Linked DNA regions of Aromatoleum petrolei. The protein of the gene in region 1 interacts with the protein of each later gene in a pairwise test. Links are inferred from orthologs where the notes say so. Each region holds a gene or a part of one and is shown in the gene's direction. Other genes may lie near its edges. The genes, in order: rlmB, ToN1_RS19015 and tsaE.

Region 1 (6,486 bases):
AGAAGGCGCAGCCTGGGCAGGTTGTCACCGTCGAGTTGATCGAACAGCCGACCAAGTTCGCGCAGCCGATCGGACGCGTGATCGAGGTGCTCGGAAACTACGCGGATCCGGGCATGGAGATCGAGATCGCCCTGCGCAAGCACGAGCTGCCGTTCGAGTTTTCTTCCGAGGCGAAAGCCGATACGCGCAAATTGCCTGCGACCGTGCGCAAGAAGGACTGGGCGGGGCGCGAGGACATCACCAAGCTGCCGCTCGTGACGATAGACGGCGAAACGGCGAAGGACTTCGACGACGCGGTGTATTGCGAGCGTCAGGGGCGTGGCTACCGCCTGATCGTCGCGATCGCGGACGTCTCGCACTACGTGCAGCCGGGCAGCGCACTCGACGACGAGGCGCAGGAGCGCGGCAACTCGGTGTATTTCCCGCGCCGCGTGATCCCGATGCTGCCCGAGAAGCTCAGCAACGGTTTGTGCTCCCTCAATCCGCAGGTCGAGCGCCTGTGCATGGTGTGCGACATGAGCATCGGGCCGACGGGGGAGATCAAGGCCTACCGCTTCTACCCGGCGGTGATGTTCTCGCATGCGCGCCTGACATACACGCAGGTGGCTGCTGCGCTGTACGACAAGGATGTGGCGGCGCGCGACAAGGTGGGTGACCTGCTGCCTTACCTCGAGAATCTCGACAAGCTCTTCCGCGTGCTGCTGAAGGCACGCGCGAAGCGCGGCGCGATCGATTTCGAGACGACTGAGACGCGCATGATCTTCGACGCCGAGGGCAAGATCGAGCGCATCGTCGCGGAGGTGCGCAACGACGCGCACCGCCTGATCGAGGAATGCATGCTCGCGGCCAACGTGTGCGCGTCGGAATTCCTGCAGGAGCGCGAGCATCCGGCGCTGTATCGCGTGCATGAAGGCCCGACGCCGGAGAAGCTCGAGAAGCTGCGCGGATTCCTCACCGAGTTCGGCCTGGGCGTGGGCGGCGGTGACGAGCCGAAGGCCGGCGACTACGCGAAGTTGCTGGAGAAGGTGAAGGACCGTCCTGATGCCCAGCTGTTGCAGACGGTGATGCTGCGCTCGCTCCGCCAGGCGGTGTACAGCCCGGACAATGTTGGCCACTTCGGGCTGGCGTATGAGGCTTACACGCACTTCACGTCGCCGATCCGCCGTTATCCGGACCTGCTGGTGCACCGCTCGATCAAGGCGGCGCTGGAGAACCGGACCTACGAGGCCGGCGACTGGGACGAAATCGGCCTGCACTGTTCGGCGACCGAGCGGCGCGCGGACGATGCGACGCGCGATGTCGTGGCGTGGCTGAAGTGCTATTACATGCAGGACAAGGTCGGCGCCGAATTCACCGGCAGCGTGTCGGCGGTGGTACCCTTCGGCCTCTTCGTCGCCCTCGACGACATTTTTATCGAGGGGCTGATCCATATTTCGGAACTCGGCAGCGACTATTTCCACTTCGATGAGACGCGCCACGAACTTGCCGGCGAGCGCACGGGTGCGCGTTTCCGCTTGTCAGACCGCGTACGGGTGCAGGTCGTGCGGGTCGATCTGGAAACGACCAAGATCGATTTCCGTTTGGTCGAAGGCGCGCCGCGCGCGACCGAACGGGCGGGGAAAACGGCGAAGGACAAGGCCGCTTCGGCGAAGGCTGCACCGGAGGCGGCGGTGGCGACCTCCGCTCCGGAAGCGGTAGCGCCGAAGGCGAAAGGCGGCCGGAAGGCGGCGGTTAAGCTCGGTGTGGCGCCCGAAGTGTCCGTCGCGCCGGAGAAGAAATCACGTACGACGCACAAGGCCGTTGTCGTCGCGGCCCCCGAAGAAGTGCCCACAGCGTCAGGCAAGGGTACCGGGAGGACCACGGCGAAGTCGGAGTCGGTCGAGAAGAAGCCGACGAAGGTCGTGGGTGCGACGAAGAAGGGCGCGCAGCCCGCCGAGCCGGCGGCCCCGATCAAGGTTGCAGGCGTGAAGAAGGCAAGCAAGGAAACGACGACCCCCAAGCTTGCCAAGGCCGCCAAGGTGCCGAAGACGAGCAGGGCTCCGACGGCGGAGACGATTCCGAAGGCGGAAAAGGCTCCGAAGGCGGAGAAGGCTCCGAAGGCGGCGAAGGCGGTCGAGCCGAAAGCTGAAACTGCAGCATCTATGAGGAAAGTGAAACGCCGTGGCTAACAAACCCACAAACCGTTCCCGCCCGCCGCAGGGCGACCATGCGGAGTCGCCCGCCGCAGGGCGCGCGGAGTCGCGCCTGATCTACGGCTTCCATTCCGTGCTGGGCAAGCTGCGTCGCGACCCGGAGGCGGTGTTCGAGCTGTATCTGTCGTCCTCCCGTACTGATGCGCGTTCGAAGGACGTGCTGCGGCTGGCCGAGGCGCAGAAGGTGCGCATCATCCAGGCCGAGTCCGACCGGCTCGACGGCATGGTCGGCACGCGCCGGCATCAGGGGGTGATCGCGCGCGTCGATGCGCGCAGCCGCGACATCAAGCTCGCCGACGTGCTCGACGTGCTGGAAGAAAATGCGTTGATCCTCGTTCTCGATGGTGTGCAGGACCCGCACAACCTGGGTGCCTGCCTACGCGTCGCGGATGCGGCCGGGGCACACGCGGTGGTGGCGCCGAAGGATCGCGCGGTGGGGCTCAATGCGACCGCGGTGAAGGTGGCGAGCGGTGCGGCCGATTCGGTGCCCTACATCACGGTGACGAACCTGGCGCGGGCGCTGCGCGAGATGCAGGAGGCCGGCGTATGGGTCGTGGGGGCTGCGGGCGAGGCGGAGAAATCCCTGTACGAGATCGACCAGAAGGGACCGGTTGCGTGGGTGATGGGCGCCGAAGGCGAGGGGTTGCGCCGGCTGACGCGCGAGACCTGCGACGAACTGGCGAAGATCCCGATGCTCGGCACCGTCGAGAGTCTCAACGTTTCGGTTGCGAGCGGGATCTGCCTGTTCGAGGCACGGCGCCAGCGCGGCGGGTGACGCCGCTTCGCCTGGCCGAGGCGTGAATCTTGCATGGAGTCCACCATGCTTCGCGTACTCGTCATCGATGAATCCCGGGCCCGGGCGGCGGAAATCTGCGCCGGGCTCGCGCTCGCCGGTCATCAGGTGGCTGCGGTGTTGGCGTCCTCTGCGGACCTGTCGGCACAGATCGAGTCGATCCGGCCGGACGTCATCCTGATCGAGACGGATTCGCCGTCGCGCGACACGCTCGAGAACCTGGCGGTGATGAACGCGGAGATGCCGCGGCCGGTGATCATTTTCGCGCAGGAAGGCGACCAGGAGACGATACGCGCGGCGGTCAAGGCGGGCGTGTCGACCTACGTGGTCGACGGTCTCGACCCGCAGCGCCTGAAACCGGTGATAGACGTGGCGGTGGCGAGCTTCGAGGAGCATCAGGCCTTGCGCAGCGAGCTTGCCGCGGCGACGAAGAAGCTGTCCGAGCGCAAGCTGATCGAGCGCGCAAAGGGCCTGCTGATGAAGTCGCGCGGTATGGACGAGGCCGAGGCCTACGCGGCGCTGCGCAAGCTCGCGATGGAGCGCGCGAAGCCGATGGCGGTGGTGGCGCAGGATCTCATCGACATGGCGAAATACTTGCTGTGACGCCCGTCCTGGCGCAGCGCGGATTTCCATCCCGCCCTGCGTCGTACGGCTCACTTTCCTGAATCCTGCCTCGCGCACCCTTGGTGCGAAAACCCTTCTTGGTGCACTGCAATAGTGCGCCGCCGCGCTCTCCCTATACCTGTTCGTCCTCGGCGCAAGGCCCGTGCAAGGCTTTGTGCGTAAGGGCTTTCGGGGCTTTTCCGCGCCTCTGGCGCATTCCCTGCTAAGAGAGTCTCGAGTCGGATCAATGGCGGTTCGATGACGAATTGACCGGCCCCAATGTCGGGGTCGTGCAAGCTACGGACAACGGCGTCCATCCCTGCGGCGGAATCCTCGCGATTCGCCGCGGGTGATGTGCGCCGTTTTCGCTTTTCGGCCTGCAGGGAGATGAAGATGAGTGCATTCGAGGACAAGGGCATGTCGCGGCGGGAGTTCGTGCGGCGGACGATGGCGTTTTCGGGAGCGGCGATGATGGGGTCGGCAGGGCTGGGTGTCAGCAGCGGCGTGTGGGCGGCGGGCTCGGATGCTCCCGAGAAGAAGGATATCCGTGTCGGCTTCATCCCGTTGACGGACTGCTCGTCGGTGGTGATGGCCGCGGTGCAGAAGTTCGACGAGAAGTACGGCATCAAGATCATCCCGAGCAAGGAGGCGAGCTGGGCCGCCGTGCGCGACAAGCTGGTGTCCGGCGAACTCGATGCGGCGCACGTGCTTTACGGCCTTGTGTATGGTGTGCATCTGGGCATCGGCGGGCCGAAGAAGGACATGGCGGTGCTGATGAGCCTTAACAACAATGGCCAGGCGATCACGCTCGCGAACAAGCTCAGGGAGCAGGGGGTGACCGACGGCGCAGGACTGCGCAAGCTGATCACCGCAAAGCCGGGCGAATACACCTTCGCGCAGACCTTCCCGACCGGCACGCACGCGATGTGGCTGTACTACTGGCTGGCGGCGCACGACATCAATCCGATGAAGGATGTGAAGGTCATCACCGTGCCGCCGCCGCAGATGGTTGCGAACATGCGGGTGGGTAACATGGACGGTTTCTGCGTCGGCGAGCCGTGGAACAACCGCGCGATCATGGACAAGATCGGCTTCACCGCGGTGACGACGCAGGACATCTGGACCGACCACCCGGAGAAAGTGCTGGGCACGACCGCGGACTGGGTCGCGAAGCATCCCAACGCGGCGCGCGCGCTGACGGCGGCGATCCTCGAGGCCGGGCGCTGGATCGACGCCTCGCTGCCGAACCGCCGCACGACCGCTGAGACGGTGGCGCAGAAGTCCTACATCAACACGGACATGGACGTGATCCTCGAGCGGATGCTCGGCCGCTATTCCAATGGCCTGGGCAGGAGCTGGGACGACGCGAACTACATGAAGTTCTACAACGACGGGGCGGTGAACTTCCCCTACCTCTCCGACGGGATGTGGTTTCTGACACAGCACCGTCGCTGGGGGCTGCTCGACCGCAATGTCGATTACCTCGCCGTGGCGAAGCAGATCAACCGTATCGACATCTACAGACAGGCGGCGACGGCGGCGAAGGTGCCGCTGCCGAAGAGCGAAATGCGCAGCCACAAGTTGATTGACGGGGTGGTGTGGGACGGCAAGGAACCGGCGAAGTACGCGGGTTCGTTCAAGGTCAGGGCATGAGCGGGAGGGCGCGGCGATGACGCTAGCAGTCGTGGCGGACCGGAATGATGCCGGGACCGCGGAAGTGAGGGGGGGGCGCGCGGTGCTTGCAGCGCGCGGCAAGGGCCGGGCGGTGAAGGTCGTGGCGGCCGATGCGCCTGCTGCGGCACCGGGTAGGGGCTACGGCGCGCGCCTGAGCGGCTGGATGCGCGCGCTGGCCGCGGCCGTGCTGCCGCCCTTGGTGGGGCTCGCGCTGTTGATCGGCCTGTGGGATCTGGCGACGATGAACGGCGGCGGCATCCCGACGCCGGGCACGACCTGGGAGGCGGCGGTGGCGATCTTCGCCGACCCGTTCTACCGCGTCGGGCCGAACGACCAGGGCATCGGCTGGAACGTGTTGTCGTCCTTGCAGCGCGTGGCGATCGGCTTCGGCATCGCGGCGCTGGTGGGTATCCCGGCGGGTTTCATGCTGGGGCGTTTCGCGGTGCTGTCGCAGATGATGAACCCGATCATCAGCCTGCTGCGCCCGGTGAGCCCGCTCGCGTGGCTGCCGATCGGCCTGCTGGTGTTCCAGCGCGCCGACCCGGCGGCGACCTGGACGATCTTCATCTGCTCGATCTGGCCGATGATCCTCAACACCGCGCAGGGCGTGACGCGCGTGCCGCAGGACTACCTCAACGTCGCGCGGGTGCTGAACCTCTCCGAGTGGAAGGTGTTCACGAAGATCCTGTTCCCGGCGGTGCTGCCCTACATGCTGACCGGCATCCGCCTGTCGATCGGCACGGCCTGGCTGGTGATCGTCGCGGCGGAGATGCTGACCGGTGGCGTGGGCATCGGCTTCTGGGTGTGGGACGAATGGAACAACCTCAAGGTCGAGCACATCATCATCGCGATCTTCGTGATCGGTATCGTCGGCCTGATCCTCGAACAGGCGCTGATGCTGCTTGCCCGTCGTTTCAACTACGAAAGCCGCTGAGCGGTGGAGGAGACCATCATGAAAAAGATCGTAAAGATCGAGAATGTCGGGCAGACCTTCAACACGAAGAACGGGCCCTTCACGGCACTGCGCGGGATCAGCCTGGACATTCACGAGGGCGAGAGCATCAGCCTGATCGGCCACTCGGGCTGCGGCAAGTCGACGCTGCTGAACCTGATCGCGGGGCTTACGCGGCCGACGAGCGGGGTCATGCTGTGCGACGGGCGCGAGATCGCCGGCCCCGGCCCCGAGCGTGCGGTGGTGTTCCAGAACCACTCGCTGCTGCCCTG
Region 2 (6,547 bases), 620 kb from region 1 along the record:
GCGAACTCTTCAAGAAGAATTTTGTATGAAGCGCGCCACCTCAAAGAAGGTCAAGCAGCTGCCGGCGACGTCCGAGTGGACGTTCGAGGCCATCGACGCCTACCACACCGAAATCGCGCGCGTGGCGGCGAATTACGACTTGGACACCTATCCGGCACAGATCGAACTGATCACCTCGGAACAGATGATGGACGCCTACGCCTCGGTGGGCATGCCGGTGAACTATCACCACTGGTCATTCGGGAAGCACTTCCTGTCGACGGAAAAGAGCTACCGGCGCGGCCAGATGGGACTCGCCTACGAGATCGTCATCAACTCGAACCCCTGCATCGCCTACCTGATGGAGGAGAACACGCTGACGATGCAGGCGCTGGTGATCGCGCATGCGGCCTACGGGCACAACAGCTTCTTCAAGGGCAACTACCTCTTCCGCACCTGGACGAATGCAGACGCGATCATCGATTATCTGGTGTTCGCACGGAACTACATCGCTCAGTGCGAGGAGCGGTACGGCGAGGAGGAGGTCGAACTGCTGCTCGACTCCTGTCACGCGCTGATGAACCTGGGCGTGGATCGCTACAAGCGCCCCCCGAAGCTGTCGCTGGCGAAAGAAAAGCTGCGCCAGGCTGAGCGCACGGAATACTTGCAGAGCCAGGTCAACGAGCTGTGGCGGACGCTGCCGGCTCACGACGCCAAACCAGGGAAGATCGCCCCCCCCCGCTTTCCACCCGAACCCGAGGAGAACCTGCTTTACTTCGTGGAGAAGCACGCGCCGCTGCTGGAGCCCTGGCAACGCGAAGTCGTGCGCATCGTGCGCAAGATCGCGCAGTACTTCTTCCCGCAGCGCCAGACTCAGGTCATGAACGAGGGCTGGGCGTGCTTCTGGCACTACACGCTGATCAACAAGCTGTACGACGAAGGGCTCCTCGCGGACAGCTTCATGCTGGAATTCCTGCAGTCGCATACCAACGTGGTGTACCAACCCTCGTACAACGATCGCTGGTACAGCGGCATCAACCCCTACGCGCTGGGCTTTGCGATGTGGCAGGACATCAAGCGCATTTGCGAAGACCCGACCGAGGAAGACCGGGCCTGGTTTCCCGAAATTGCGGGCAGCGACTGGCGCGAGACCTTCGACTTCGCGATGAAGAACTTCAAGGACGAGAGCTTCGTCGCGCAATACCTGTCACCGAAGATCATGCGCGATTTCCGCATGTTCGCGATCCTCGACGACGAGCACGAGGCGAAGCTCAAGGTCTCGGCGATCCACGACGAGACGGGCTACCGCCGCGTGCGCGAGATCCTGTCCGACCAGTACAACCTGGGCAGCCGCGAGCCGAACATCCAGGTGTGGAACGTGGACCTGCGCGGCGACCGCTCGCTGACGCTGCGTCACCAGCAGTACCGCAAGCGCCCCCTGGGCGGAAACATCGACGAGGTGATGAAGCACATGGCGCGACTGTGGGGCTTCACGGTACGACTCGAGAGCCAGCATGAGGACGGGACGGTGGAGTTGGTGCAGGAAACGCGTCTCGAAAAGCGCCGGGGACAGGCCGAGAACTAGACGAGCCTGCCCCGCGCGCAGGACGCGGCAAAGCGCCCTTCCCTCACGCGTCATCACGGGCGTCGCCCCCCCACGTGCGCGAAGAACGCGATCGGCAGCGGCTTGCGCACACGCTCCCATGACAGCCTTTTGCCCGCCATTGCCGACCACACATTGACGTCATAATTCCGACAGGGGCTAGAATCTGGCATTTCCCTTCCTGCCGGAGGCTCCATGTTCCTGCCGCCCAAACCGATCTACCCGGTAGACGGCATCCGTACGATCGAAGCGCTGGTCGCACCGCACGCACAGCCAAGCCTGATGGAGCGTGCCGGACGTGTGGCTGCGGAAGAAGCCGTGCGCCTGACGCAGGATCGCGCGGGCCATGTGCTGATCGCCTGCGGCCCAGGAAACAACGGCGGCGACGGCTTCGTGATGGCGCGCCGGCTGCTGCAGGCCGGACGCAACGTAACGGTTGCCTTTGCCGACGACGCGGCGAAGCTGCCACGCGACGCCGCGGCCGCCTTTGCGGCATGGCGCGCGGCCGGAGGCGAGACGGTCTCGGACTTCCCGGCGGCACCGGCAAACGGGTGGGCGCTGGTGGTCGACGCCCTGTTCGGCATCGGACTGCGCAGCCCGGTCACCGGACGACATGCCAAATGGATCGACGCGCTCAACGCACAGCACGCCCCCCGGCTGGCGATTGACATTCCGAGTGGCCTGGATGCCGACACGGGCCGGGTGCTCGGCACGGTCTTCCATGCTACGACGACGCTCACCTTCCTGGCGCTAAAACCGGGACTTCTCACACACGACGGCCCGGACATCGCCGGCGTCGTCAACGTGCACCGACTCGACGTCGATCCGCCGAACTACCTGCAGCCCATGGGCCTCCAGATCCAGCCGGGCATCCTCAGACCTTTCCTGAGACAGCGCCTGCAGAACACCCACAAGGGCTGTTATGGCGACGTCGGCATCATCGGCGGCGCGCGGGGCATGACCGGCGCGGCTCTGCTCGCAGGGCGCGCGGCGCTGAAACTTGGCTGCGGGCGCGTGCTCACGGGATTGGTGGACGCCGCCGCCCCTGCAGTCGACTTCACCCAGCCCGAGCTGATGCTGCAGCGTCCGGACGACGTCATCGAACACGCAACCGTGCTCGCGCTGGGGCCGGGACTGGGCGACGGCGAGGTCGCCGCCACGCTGCTTGAACGGGCGATCCGGCAAGCGCGCCCCGTGATACTCGACGCCGACGCCCTGAACATCGTCGCCGCCTCGGAGAACCTGCGTTCGCTCGTCGCCGCACGCGAGGCGCCCACGGTGATGACGCCACACCCCGGCGAGGCAGGTCGCCTGCTGCGCTCGAACACGGCCGCCGTACAGAGCGATCGCGTGGCGAGCACACTGGATATCGCCCGGACCTTCAATGCGGTCGTAGTCCTGAAGGGCAGCGGGAGCGTCATCGCGACGCCGGATGGCCGCTGGCTGATCAACAGCACGGGCCATCCCGGCATGGCCAGCGCCGGCATGGGCGACGTCCTCACCGGGCTGATCGCGAGCCTCGTCGCGCAAGGGTGGCCGGCCGAATCCGGCCTTATCGCCGCAGTACACTTGCATGGCGCAGCAGCCGACCGGCTCGCGCGCGAAGGCATCGGCCCGGTAGGCCTGACGGCAAGCGAGGTCGCGGAGGCTTCACGCGGCATCTTCAATGCGTGGACGATCCAGGCGACCAAGGGGCTCTGAGTGCTCGACACGACACGGGCGGTGATTTTCGACGAACAACCCGGGTTCTCCGCCCATCATCGCAAGATTGGGCTGCTAGAATTGCCGGGTCCGATTTTGTAACAGAGCAATGCCGCAAATCAGCGTCGACCGTCTCCGGCCGGGCGTATTCATTTCCCTGGTCTCCCTCGGCTGGATGGGGCACCCTTTCCTGCTGAACCGCTTTTGCCTGTCGAGCGAAAAGCAGATCCAGGCGCTGCGCGAGATGGGCATCACGGAGATCGAATGGGATCCGGCGCGCAGCACCGCGGAGCCCCTGCCGCCCCGCGCTGCGAACGTTCCCGCGCCCGAGCCGGATTTCGGTACCGCCGCCCTCGCCGGCATGCAGGACGAGAAGCGCGTGCGCATCGCACGGGTGCGCGAACAGCGCGAAGGCTTGGCGCGCCGCGAGCGCCTGTTCGAGCAGCAGGCGATTGCCGCCGGGGATGTGTTCCGGTCGCTGCTGAGCCGGCCGCAGGACGCTCAACGGCAAGCCAATGCCTTAGTCGGCAGCCTGGTGGAGAACCTGCTGGGCAATGACAGCATGGTGATCCATCTGGTCAACCAGAAGAGCCGCGAAGGCGGCTTGGCTTTCCATGCGCTCAACGTCATGGCCTTGTCGCTGATGCTGGGGAAGACACTGGGTCTGTCGGAAGAGGAGATGCGCCACCTTGGGCTCGGGGCCCTGCTCCACGACATCGGCAAGCAGGAGATTCCGCCGCGCATCCTGCGCAACGCCAGGCGCACCGGGCCCGAGGAGGAGTTCTACCGCGCCCATGTGGGCTACGGGATCAAGGCGGTCAGCGGCATGCGCGACCTTCCCGTGCCGGTGCGCAACGTGATCGCCTGCCACCACGAGTTCTTCGACGGCAGCGGCTTTCCCAACCGGCTCGCGGGCGAGAAGATCCCCCGCCTCGCCCGCATCGCAGCCATCGCGAACCGTTACGACAACCTGTGCAATCCCTTCGACCTGCGCGAGGCCAAGGCGCCGGCCGAAGCGCTGCGCCAGATATTCCGCGCCGAGAACAAGCATTACGACGAGCAGCTTGTGCAACTGTTCATCAAGACGCTGGGGGTGTATCCGCCGGGCACCTTCGTGGCGCTATCGAACGGCGGCGTCGGCATGGTGGTCGAAACCAATCCGGCAAACCTTCTTCATCCGCTCGTGATGCTGCATGACCCGGACATTCCGCGCTCGGAAGCCATGCTGGTGGACCTGCGCGATGCCGACCTGAAGGTGGAAGCGGCGCTGAGCCCGGCGACACTGCCGGTCGAAACCGTCGAATACCTCGCGCCGCGCGGGCGGCTCGATTATTTCGTGGACGGCAGCAGGAACTGAGGTGCATTTGCGCCGCGCGGCGCGAAGCCCGTTCAGCCCCTGCCCCGCGCGACATTGGGGCGACGCGGCAGGCGGATGGCCCCCGTGGCGAGCCCCGTGCCGGCGAGGATCACCGCGCATCCGGCAAGCATGTTCGAGCTGATTTCCTCGTCGAGCAGCATCGCCCCCCATAACATGCCGAAGACGGGGATCAGGAAAGTGACCGCGATCGCGCGCGCCGGCCCGATGTGGGCGATGAGGCGGAAGTACATGACGTAGGCGACGCCGGTGCAGGCGAATGCGAGCAGGAGCACTGCAATCCAGGCCTCGCGCGACGGCATTGCCTGCGGCCACAGCCAGACGGCGAAGGGCGCGAGCACGAGGGCCGCGTAGAGTTGGCTGCCGGTGGCGATGGCCATCGGATCCACGCCCGTCAGATGGCGTTTGGTGAAATTGGCAGCGATGCCGTAATTCAGTGTCGCCGCGAGGCAGGCTGCCACCGCCCAGCCCGAGCCGCCGGCCTGGAACGAGGCCTTGCCCCACACGAGGATCATGACCCCGAGCAGGCCGAGCAGCAGGCCGAAGGCCGCCGCCGCCGACAGGCGATCCTTGAGCCACACCCAGGCGACCAGCGCCGCGAACAGCGGCGACGTGGCATTGACGATGGACGCAAAACCCGCAGTGACCGACAACGCCGCCCACGCATACAGGACGAAAGGCAAGGCGGAGTTGGTCAGCCCGACGAACAGCAGGGGCCCGGCCTTGCGCCACAAGGGGGCAAGCTTGCCTCGCCACGCGAGGACCGGCAGCAGCAACAGGGCAGCCAGCCCCACTCGGACTTCGATCAGGGCCGCCGGGCCGAACTCCGGGGCCGCGACGCGCATGAAGAGGAACGACCCGCCCCACAGGGCGGCGAGGATCAGCAGTTCGGTCAGGTCGCGCGCTCTCACTTCGACTCCTGTTATCGCCGCACCGCGTTCCGGCGATGCTTGCCCCGTCCCCCGGCGGACGGGCTAGAATTTCTGTTTAATCATACCGAGCCGTGCCCGCCATGAACCTGTCACAACAACTGCGCATCGAGATTCAGCGCAATGTCGCCGCATCGCTGGCCGAAGACGTCGGCACCGGTGACCTGACCGCACGCCTGATCGCCGCAGACACTGACGCCCGCGGCCGCGTCATCACGCGCGAGGACGCCATCGTGTGCGGCACGGCCTGGTTCGAGGCCGCCTTCGCCGCGCTGAGTCCGGCAGCCACGATCATCTGGCACGTGAGCGACGGTGATCGAGTCGAGCCGGGCCAGGTGCTGTGCGACGTCGTCGCCAACGCACGCATACTGCTCACTGCCGAGCGCACCGCGCTCAATTTCCTGCAGCTGCTGTCGGGCACCGCCACCGTCACCCGCCGCTTCGTCGACGCGGTCGCCGGCACCGGCGCGAAGATCGTCGACACACGCAAGACCTTGCCCGGACTGCGCCTGGCGCAGAAGTATGCGGTAGCCGTGGGCGGCGGCACCAACCACCGCGTCGGCCTCTATGACGGCATCCTCATCAAGGAAAACCACATCATCGCGGCGGGGAGCATCGCCCGCGTGATGGAGGAGGCGAAGAAGATCGCCCCCTCCAACGTGTTCATCGAGATCGAGGTCGAGAACCTCGATCAGCTCGAGGAAGCGCTGGCCGCCGGAGCGAAGATGATCCTGCTCGACAACATGAATCTCGCGACGATGCGCGAGGCGGTGCGCATTGCCGCCGGACGTGCCGAACTGGAAGCCTCGGGCGGTGTGAGTCTGGAGAAGGTACGCGCCATCGCCGAAACCGGGGTGGACCGCATCTCCATCGGCAGCCTGACCAAGGACGTCCGCGCCCTCGACCTGTCGCTGCGCCACACGGAAGAGTAAGCCGCAGGCGCGGGGCCGGCACGAAGCC
Region 3 (6,573 bases), 2.3 Mb from region 1 along the record:
GCATGCGCATGACTTCCGCCGCATCGCGGTACTCACGCAGGACCAGTGGCTGACATGGAGCGCGTGGATCTCGCAGCTCTTCGTCGACGCCGAAGTACTCGTGTTCGATGACGAGGCGGGCGCGCGCGCCTGGCTCGAGACGACCGAGGAGCCCGCACGGTGAGCAGTCACGCATCGGGCTCTTCCGCGTCCTACAGCACGCTGATCAGCGCCCACGAACTCGCCCAGCACATCGACGAACCCGACTGGGTGATCTTCGACTGCCGCCACGACCTCGCGAACCGCGACTTCGGCCGCGACGTCTACACCCGCGCCCACATCCCGGGCGCGCGCTTCCTGCACCTCGACGAAGACCTGTCCAGCCCGCTGACGGGCACGAACGGCCGCCATCCGCTGCCCGATCCCGAAGCCTTCGCGCAACGCCTCGCGCGTGCCGGCGTCGGCAACGAAACCCAGGTCATCGCCTATGACGACGCCGGCGGCATGTTCGCGGCACGCCTGTGGTGGATGATGCGCTGGGTCGGGCACCACTGCGCGGCGGTCCTCGACGGCGGGCTGGTGGCCTGGCTGGAAGCCGGCCAGGCGCTCACCGCCAAGGTCCCCGAACCGGTCCCCGCGACCTTCCGCGTCTCGCTGCGTCCCGAAGTCGTGGATGCCGCCTGGGTCCTCGGACACCTGCACAACCCGGAGATGCTGCTGCTCGACGCCCGCAGCCCCGACCGCTACCGTGGCGAGAACGAGACGCTCGACCCCGTCGGCGGGCACATTCCCGGTGCGATCAACCGCTTCTTCCGCGACAATCTCGACGGACGCGGACACTTCAAACAGGCCTCGATCCTGCGCGAGGAATTCGGGGCGTTGCTGAAGGGCGGCGACGCCCACCGCGTCGTACACCAGTGCGGATCCGGCGTCACGGCCTGCCACAACCTGCTGGCGATGGAATCTGCAGGGCTGACCGGCTCGCGCCTGTATGCCGGTTCGTGGAGCGAATGGTGCGCCGATCCCGCGCGGCCCGTCGCAACCGGCCCCGAGCGCTGAGCCCCCGGGGCGGACGTCCTACCACTCGACCTTTTCGACAGTGCCGAGAGAGCGCCCGAGAAAGCGCTCGCCGATCGTCTGGAAGCGCAGCGGCACATCGGTGACCACGAAGCGATACCCGGCTGGCCCCGGGTGCGTGCTGGCGATGCCGAGTTCCTTGAGCTTCGCCGCGGCGAGTTCCGCGGTCGTGATCGCGGAGTCGACCAGACGCACGCCCGGCCCCGCGACATCGCGCAGCAGCGGCTTCAGCAGCGGGTAGTGCGTGCAGCCCAGAACAAGGCTGCCGACCTCCTCCGCCAGCACCGGCTTCAGGTATTCCTGCGCCGTCAGCCGTGTCACCGGATGATCCAGCCAGCCCTCCTCGACCAGCGGCACGAACAGCGGACAGGCCTGCGAATACACGCGCACGCCGGGATCCAGCGCATGGATGCGCCGCGCGTAGGCATTGCTGTTGATCGTCGTCGGCGTGCCGATCACGCCGATACCGCGTCCGTTCGATTCCGCGACCGCCGCATGCGCGCCCGCCTCGATCACGTCGAGCACGGGAATGTCGCGTGCCAGCCGCCGCACCACGTCGGCCGCCACCGCCGCCATCGTGTTGCACGCGACAATTAGCATCTTGACGTCCTGCTGCAGCAGGAACTCGGTGATCTGGGCGGTGAAATGCTCGATCGTCGCAACCGACTTGACGCCGTAGGGCACGCGCGCGGTGTCGCCGAAATACACGATGCGCTCGAGCGGCAGGCGCTCCATCAGGGCGCGCACGACGGTGAGCCCGCCGATGCCGGAATCGAATACGCCTATGGGTCGGGAGGAGTCCAATGCAGAAACCAGGTCAGGACAAAAATGGATTCTAGCGCAAGCTCAGCCCTGCGGTAGCGCGTGCCGCGCGATGGCCCAGACGACATGCTCGCGCACCAGTTCCGAAGGGTCCTCCGCGCGCGCCCGCAGCGCCGCCCGCACCTCCGGCGTGCCCGCTGCGTTGCCCAACGCGACCGCGAGATTGCGCGACCAGCGCTCGAAGCCGACGCGATGGATCGCGCTACCCGCCATCCGCTCGCGGAACTCGCCCTCACTCCAGGCGAAGAGCTCGACCAGACTCGCCTCGTCGAGCCGGTGGCGCGGCGCGAAGTCCGGCTCCTTGCCGGGCTGCGCGAAGCGGTTCCACGGACAAACGAGCTGGCAGTCGTCGCAGCCGTAAATGCGGTTGCCGATCAGCGGCCGCAGTTCTTCGGGAATCGCACCCTTGAGCTCGATCGTCAGGTAGGAGATGCAGCGCCGCGCATCGACCCTGTACGGCGCGACGATGGCACCGGTCGGACACGCGTCGAGGCACGCACGGCAGCTGCCGCAATGCGGCGCCTCGGGGGCATCGACCGGTAGCGGCAGGTCGGTGAAGATCTCACCGAGGAAGAAGTACGAGCCGGCGCGCCGATTCAGCAGCAGCGTGTGCTTGCCGCGCCAGCCTAGCCCTGATCGGCCCGCGAGCTCGACCTCGAGCACGGGCGCCGAATCCACGAACACCCGGAAACCGTGCGGCGCCTCGGCGGCGATACGCTCCGCGAGCTTCTGCAGGCGATTGCGCATCAGCTTGTGGTAATCCCGGCCCAAGGCATAGCGCGACACATAGGCTCGATGCGGATCCTCCAGCGCGGCGTGCGCGTCGGCCGCCCGCGGCCAGTAGTTCATGCGCACGCTCACGACCCGCAGCGTGCCCGGCACCAGCTCCGCCGGACGCGCCCGCATCATGCCGTGCCGCGCCATATAATCCATGTCTGCGTGAAAACCGTCCGCCAGCCAGGCTTCGAGCCCCGGCTCGGCCGACGACAGATCCACGCCGGACACGGCGAGATCGGCGAAGCCGAGCTCGGCGGCCCACATCTTCATCCGCCCGACGAGCGCGTTCAGGGACGCGTCGGGAGCGACATCCGCAGGGATTTCATCATGATTCACGTTCATCACCGGGCAGATGATAGCAGCCCGCTTTCGGCTCACCTCGACGACGAATCCGACACCGCAGCCGCGGGTGCAGCCCTTGCGACAGCCTTGTGCGCGGGCCTCGTCATCTACCTGCGCGGCGACCTCGGCGCCGGCAAGACGACCCTCGTGCGCGGGGCGCTGCGTGCCCTCGGTCACGACGGAAAGGTGAAAAGTCCGACCTACACCTTGATTGAACCTTATCTTGTTTCTAGATTAAACTTATATCACTTTGATTTTTATCGCTTCGCAGTCCCAGAAGAATATCTGGAAGCAGGGCTGGACGAATATTTCGACGGAAACGGGGTATGTCTGGTGGAATGGCCGGACAAGGCGGCGCCTTATATTGCTGCGCCGGACCTCGAGATCCGCCTCACCGTCTCCGGCCCGGGCCGGCGCCTTGAAGCGCTGGCACTGACGGAGGCAGGACGGACATGCATACGCAAACTGGATTCGGAGCTGAACCGGAAGCCGACATGACTACCGCACCCGGCTTGACGCGGCGCGACCTGCTGAAATTCGCCGGCGCCACGCTCGCGCTGCTCGTCAGCCCGGTCGGCATGGCCGCGACCAGCCTCCTCGCGGTGCGCGTGTGGCCCGCGGCGGAATACACCCGCATCACGATCGAAGGCAACTCGCAGCTCAAGTTCACCCACCTGCTCGTCACCGATCCGCACCGCCTCGTGGTCGACCTCGAAGGGGTCGAGTTCGACAGCGTGCTGCAGTCGCTGCCGTCCAAGGTCCTCGAGTCCGACCCCTACATCAGGCTGATCCGCGCCGGCCGCAACCGGCCCGGCGTGGTTCGCCTCGTCGTCGAACTGAAGAGCGAGATCAACCCACAGGTGTTTACCCTCGCGCCGGTCGGCAACTACGGCCACCGCCTGGTGCTGGACCTGTACCCCACCACACCGGTCGATCCCCTGTTGGCGCTGATCGAGAAGTCCTCCCCCATGGATGCCGCGGTGGGACAAACGGGCGACGCACAGACGGCTGCGGATGCACCGGCACAGATCGCCCGCCCCGACAGCGCTGAACAGGTTTCGGGCTCGCGACGTTCCGCACGCCCGGCCGCCAACCGTCTCGTCACCATCGTGCTCGACCCCGGCCACGGTGGCGAAGACCCGGGCGCGGTCGGCGCACGCGGCAGCTACGAGAAGAACGTCACGCTATCGATCGCGCGCCGCCTGAAACAGAAGATCGACGCCGAGCCGAACATGCGCGCAGTGCTCACGCGCGACGGCGACTACTTCGTACCGCTGGGCCAGCGCGTCACGCGCGCCCGGCGCGTGCAGTCCGACCTCTTCGTGTCGATCCACGCCGACGCCTTCGTGCGCCCCGACGCGCGCGGCAGCTCCGTCTTCGTCCTGTCGGAAAGCGGCGCATCGAGTTCGGCCGCACGCTGGCTCGCGCAGAAGGAAAACGACGCCGACCTCATCGGCGGCGTGAACCTCGCCAGGCAGGACGGCCACCTCGCGCGCACCCTGCTCGACCTGTCGCAGACCGCCACGATCAACGACAGCCTCAAACTCGGCAAGGCCGTGCTCAGCGAACTGGGCGACATCAACAAGTTGCACAAGACCCACGTCGAGCAGGCCGGCTTCGCCGTGCTGAAGGCCCCGGACATCCCGTCCATCCTCGTGGAAACGGCGTTCATCAGCAATCCCGAGGAAGAACAGCGGCTCAACGACGAGGCCTACCAGGACAAGATGGCGAACGCGATCCTGCGCGGCCTGCGCGCCTATTTCCGAGAGAATCCGCCGCTCGGCCGCACCAAGGTCGCACGCCTCGACTGATCGCCGCGACGCCGGCACGGACGGCCGCTTCCCGCTCGTGGCGTTCCCGCAAACACCTTCAGCGCCCGCCCCAGAGCGAGCGCGTTGCCGTTATAATTACGGCTTTTTTCAGGCGGTTATGCAGGTTTTTCGCGGGATTCCCGGGCACGCCGCACACCCCTCGGTGCTCACCATCGGCAATTTCGACGGCGTGCATCGCGGCCATCAGGCGCTGCTCCAGATGCTCATGAACACCGCGCGCGCAATGTCGCTGCCGGCGGTGGTGATGACGTTCGAGCCGCATCCGCGCGAATACTTCTCGCCAGATGACGCCCCCGCCCGCCTCGCATCGCTGCGTGAAAAACTGCTGCTACTCGCCGCCGCCGGCGTCGACCGCGTCCACGTCTGCCGTTTCGATTCCCGCTTTGCCGCCGTGACGGCCGACCAGTTCATCAATGACATTCTCGTGCGCGGCCTCGGCGTGCGCCACCTCATCATCGGCGACGACTTCCGCTTCGGCGCACGCCGGCACGGCGACTTCGGGCTGCTCAAGCAACGCGGCGCGCAACAGGGTTTCGTCGTAGAGGCGATGCCCACGCTGGACGTCGCGGGCGAACGCGCCTCCAGCTCCGCCGTGCGCGAGGCGCTCGCCGACGGCGATCTCGCCCACGCCGCACGCCTGCTCGGTCGCCCCTACAGCATCGCCGGACGCGTCATCCGCGGCGACCAGATCGGCCGCCAGCTCGGATTCCCGACCGCCAACATCCAGATGAAGCATCGCCGTCCCGCGCTTGCGGGCGTGTTCGCGGTGAGCGTCGAAGGCCTCGGCGAAAGCCCGGTTGCCGGCGTCGCCAATATCGGCGTGCGACCGTCCGTGACCAGCGCCGGCAAGCCCACGCTCGAAGTTCACCTCTTCGACTGGATGCGCGACTGCTATGACGCCCACCTGCGTGTGCACTTCATGAAAAAACTGCGCGACGAAACGAAGTTCGCTTCGCTCGACGCTCTCAAGGCCCAGATCGCCAAGGACGCGGCCGACGCCCGCGCCTGGTTTGCCGAAAATCCTGTCTGCCCCACCAATTGCCCCTGATTGCCTTCGAGGCCCGAACCCACCATGGCTGACTACCGCAAGACGCTCAACCTGCCCGACACTCTCTTCCCGATGCGCGGCGACCTCGCCAAGCGGGAGCCGGGCTGGATCGCCGCCTGGCAACAGAAGAAGCTCTACCAGAAGATCCGCAAGGCCTCGGCCGGCCGTCCGAAGTTCATCCTGCACGACGGCCCCCCGTACGCGAACGGCGACATCCACATCGGCCACGCGGTGAACAAGATCCTCAAGGACATCATCGTCCGCTCGAAGACCATGGCCGGCTTCGACGCCCCCTATGTGCCGGGCTGGGACTGTCACGGCCTGCCGATCGAGCACCAGATCGAGAAGCAGCACGGCAAGCACCTGCCCGCCGACCGCGCGCGCGAGCTGTGCCGCGACTACGCCGGCGAACAGATCGAACGACAGAAGAAGGACTTCATCCGTCTGGGCGTGCTCGGCGACTGGGACAATCCCTACCGCACGATGCAATTCTCGAATGAAGCCGACGAGATCCGCGCGCTCGGCGAGATGTACCGCAAGGGCTTCCTGTTCAAGGGACTGAAGCCGGTTAACTGGTGCTTCGACTGCGGCTCGGCGCTCGCCGAAGCCGAGGTCGAATACCAGGACAAGAAGTCGCCCGCGATCGACGTCGGCTTCCTGCTCACCGACGCGGATCGCCCCAAGCTCGCCCGCGCC

Evidence for each region.
Region 2: the proteins of rlmB (region 1) and ToN1_RS19015 interact in binary tests that used the Escherichia coli proteins (3 or more experiments, as listed by UniProt). The link is inferred for Aromatoleum petrolei from one-to-one orthologs.
Region 3: the proteins of rlmB (region 1) and tsaE interact in binary tests that used the Escherichia coli proteins (3 or more experiments, as listed by UniProt). The link is inferred for Aromatoleum petrolei from one-to-one orthologs.

The regions. Positions count from the first base shown.
Region 1 is NZ_CP059560.1:3,540,034-3,546,519, forward strand. Bases 1,220-4,105 are described here. They hold rlmB (23S rRNA (guanosine(2251)-2'-O)-methyltransferase RlmB), read left to right. Parts: upstream 1,220-2,244; coding sequence 2,245-2,967; downstream 2,968-4,105. Other genes in these bases: rnr (ribonuclease R), read left to right, coding at 1,220-2,168; ToN1_RS16220 (ANTAR domain-containing response regulator), read left to right, coding at 3,013-3,588; ToN1_RS16225 (CmpA/NrtA family ABC transporter substrate-binding protein), read left to right, coding at 3,982-4,105. Also shown: more of rnr, read left to right, coding at 1-1,219; more of ToN1_RS16225, read left to right, coding at 4,106-5,241; ntrB (nitrate ABC transporter permease), read left to right, coding at 5,258-6,196; ToN1_RS16235 (ABC transporter ATP-binding protein), read left to right, coding at 6,215-6,486. UniProt on the Escherichia coli protein: Specifically methylates the ribose of guanosine 2251 in 23S rRNA.
Region 2 is NZ_CP059560.1:4,163,086-4,169,632, reverse strand. Bases 1,084-4,030 are described here. They hold ToN1_RS19015 (NAD(P)H-hydrate dehydratase), read left to right. Parts: upstream 1,084-1,777; coding sequence 1,778-3,283; downstream 3,284-4,030. Other genes in these bases: ToN1_RS19010 (cyclic di-GMP phosphodiesterase), read left to right, coding at 3,393-4,030; ToN1_RS19020 (SpoVR family protein), read left to right, coding at 1,084-1,564. Outside these bases: ToN1_RS19025 (YeaH/YhbH family protein), read left to right, coding at 1-29; more of ToN1_RS19020, read left to right, coding at 26-1,083; more of ToN1_RS19010, read left to right, coding at 4,031-4,640; ToN1_RS19005 (DMT family transporter), read right to left, coding at 4,673-5,569; nadC (carboxylating nicotinate-nucleotide diphosphorylase), read left to right, coding at 5,671-6,519. UniProt on the Escherichia coli protein: Bifunctional enzyme that catalyzes the epimerization of the S- and R-forms of NAD(P)HX and the dehydration of the S-form of NAD(P)HX at the expense of ADP, which is converted to AMP.
Region 3 is NZ_CP059560.1:1,218,671-1,225,243, forward strand. Bases 1,766-4,738 are described here. They hold tsaE (tRNA (adenosine(37)-N6)-threonylcarbamoyltransferase complex ATPase subunit type 1 TsaE), read left to right. Parts: upstream 1,766-2,982; coding sequence 2,983-3,495; downstream 3,496-4,738. Other genes in these bases: murI (glutamate racemase), read right to left, coding at 1,766-1,791; queG (tRNA epoxyqueuosine(34) reductase QueG), read right to left, coding at 1,903-2,997; ToN1_RS05535 (N-acetylmuramoyl-L-alanine amidase), read left to right, coding at 3,492-4,738. In the rest of the region: ToN1_RS05510 (SpoIIAA family protein), read left to right, coding at 1-163; ToN1_RS05515 (sulfurtransferase), read left to right, coding at 160-1,038; more of murI, read right to left, coding at 1,057-1,765; more of ToN1_RS05535, read left to right, coding at 4,739-4,808; ToN1_RS05540 (bifunctional riboflavin kinase/FAD synthetase), read left to right, coding at 4,927-5,877; ileS (isoleucine--tRNA ligase), read left to right, coding at 5,902-6,573. UniProt on the Escherichia coli protein: Required for the formation of a threonylcarbamoyl group on adenosine at position 37 (t(6)A37) in tRNAs that read codons beginning with adenine.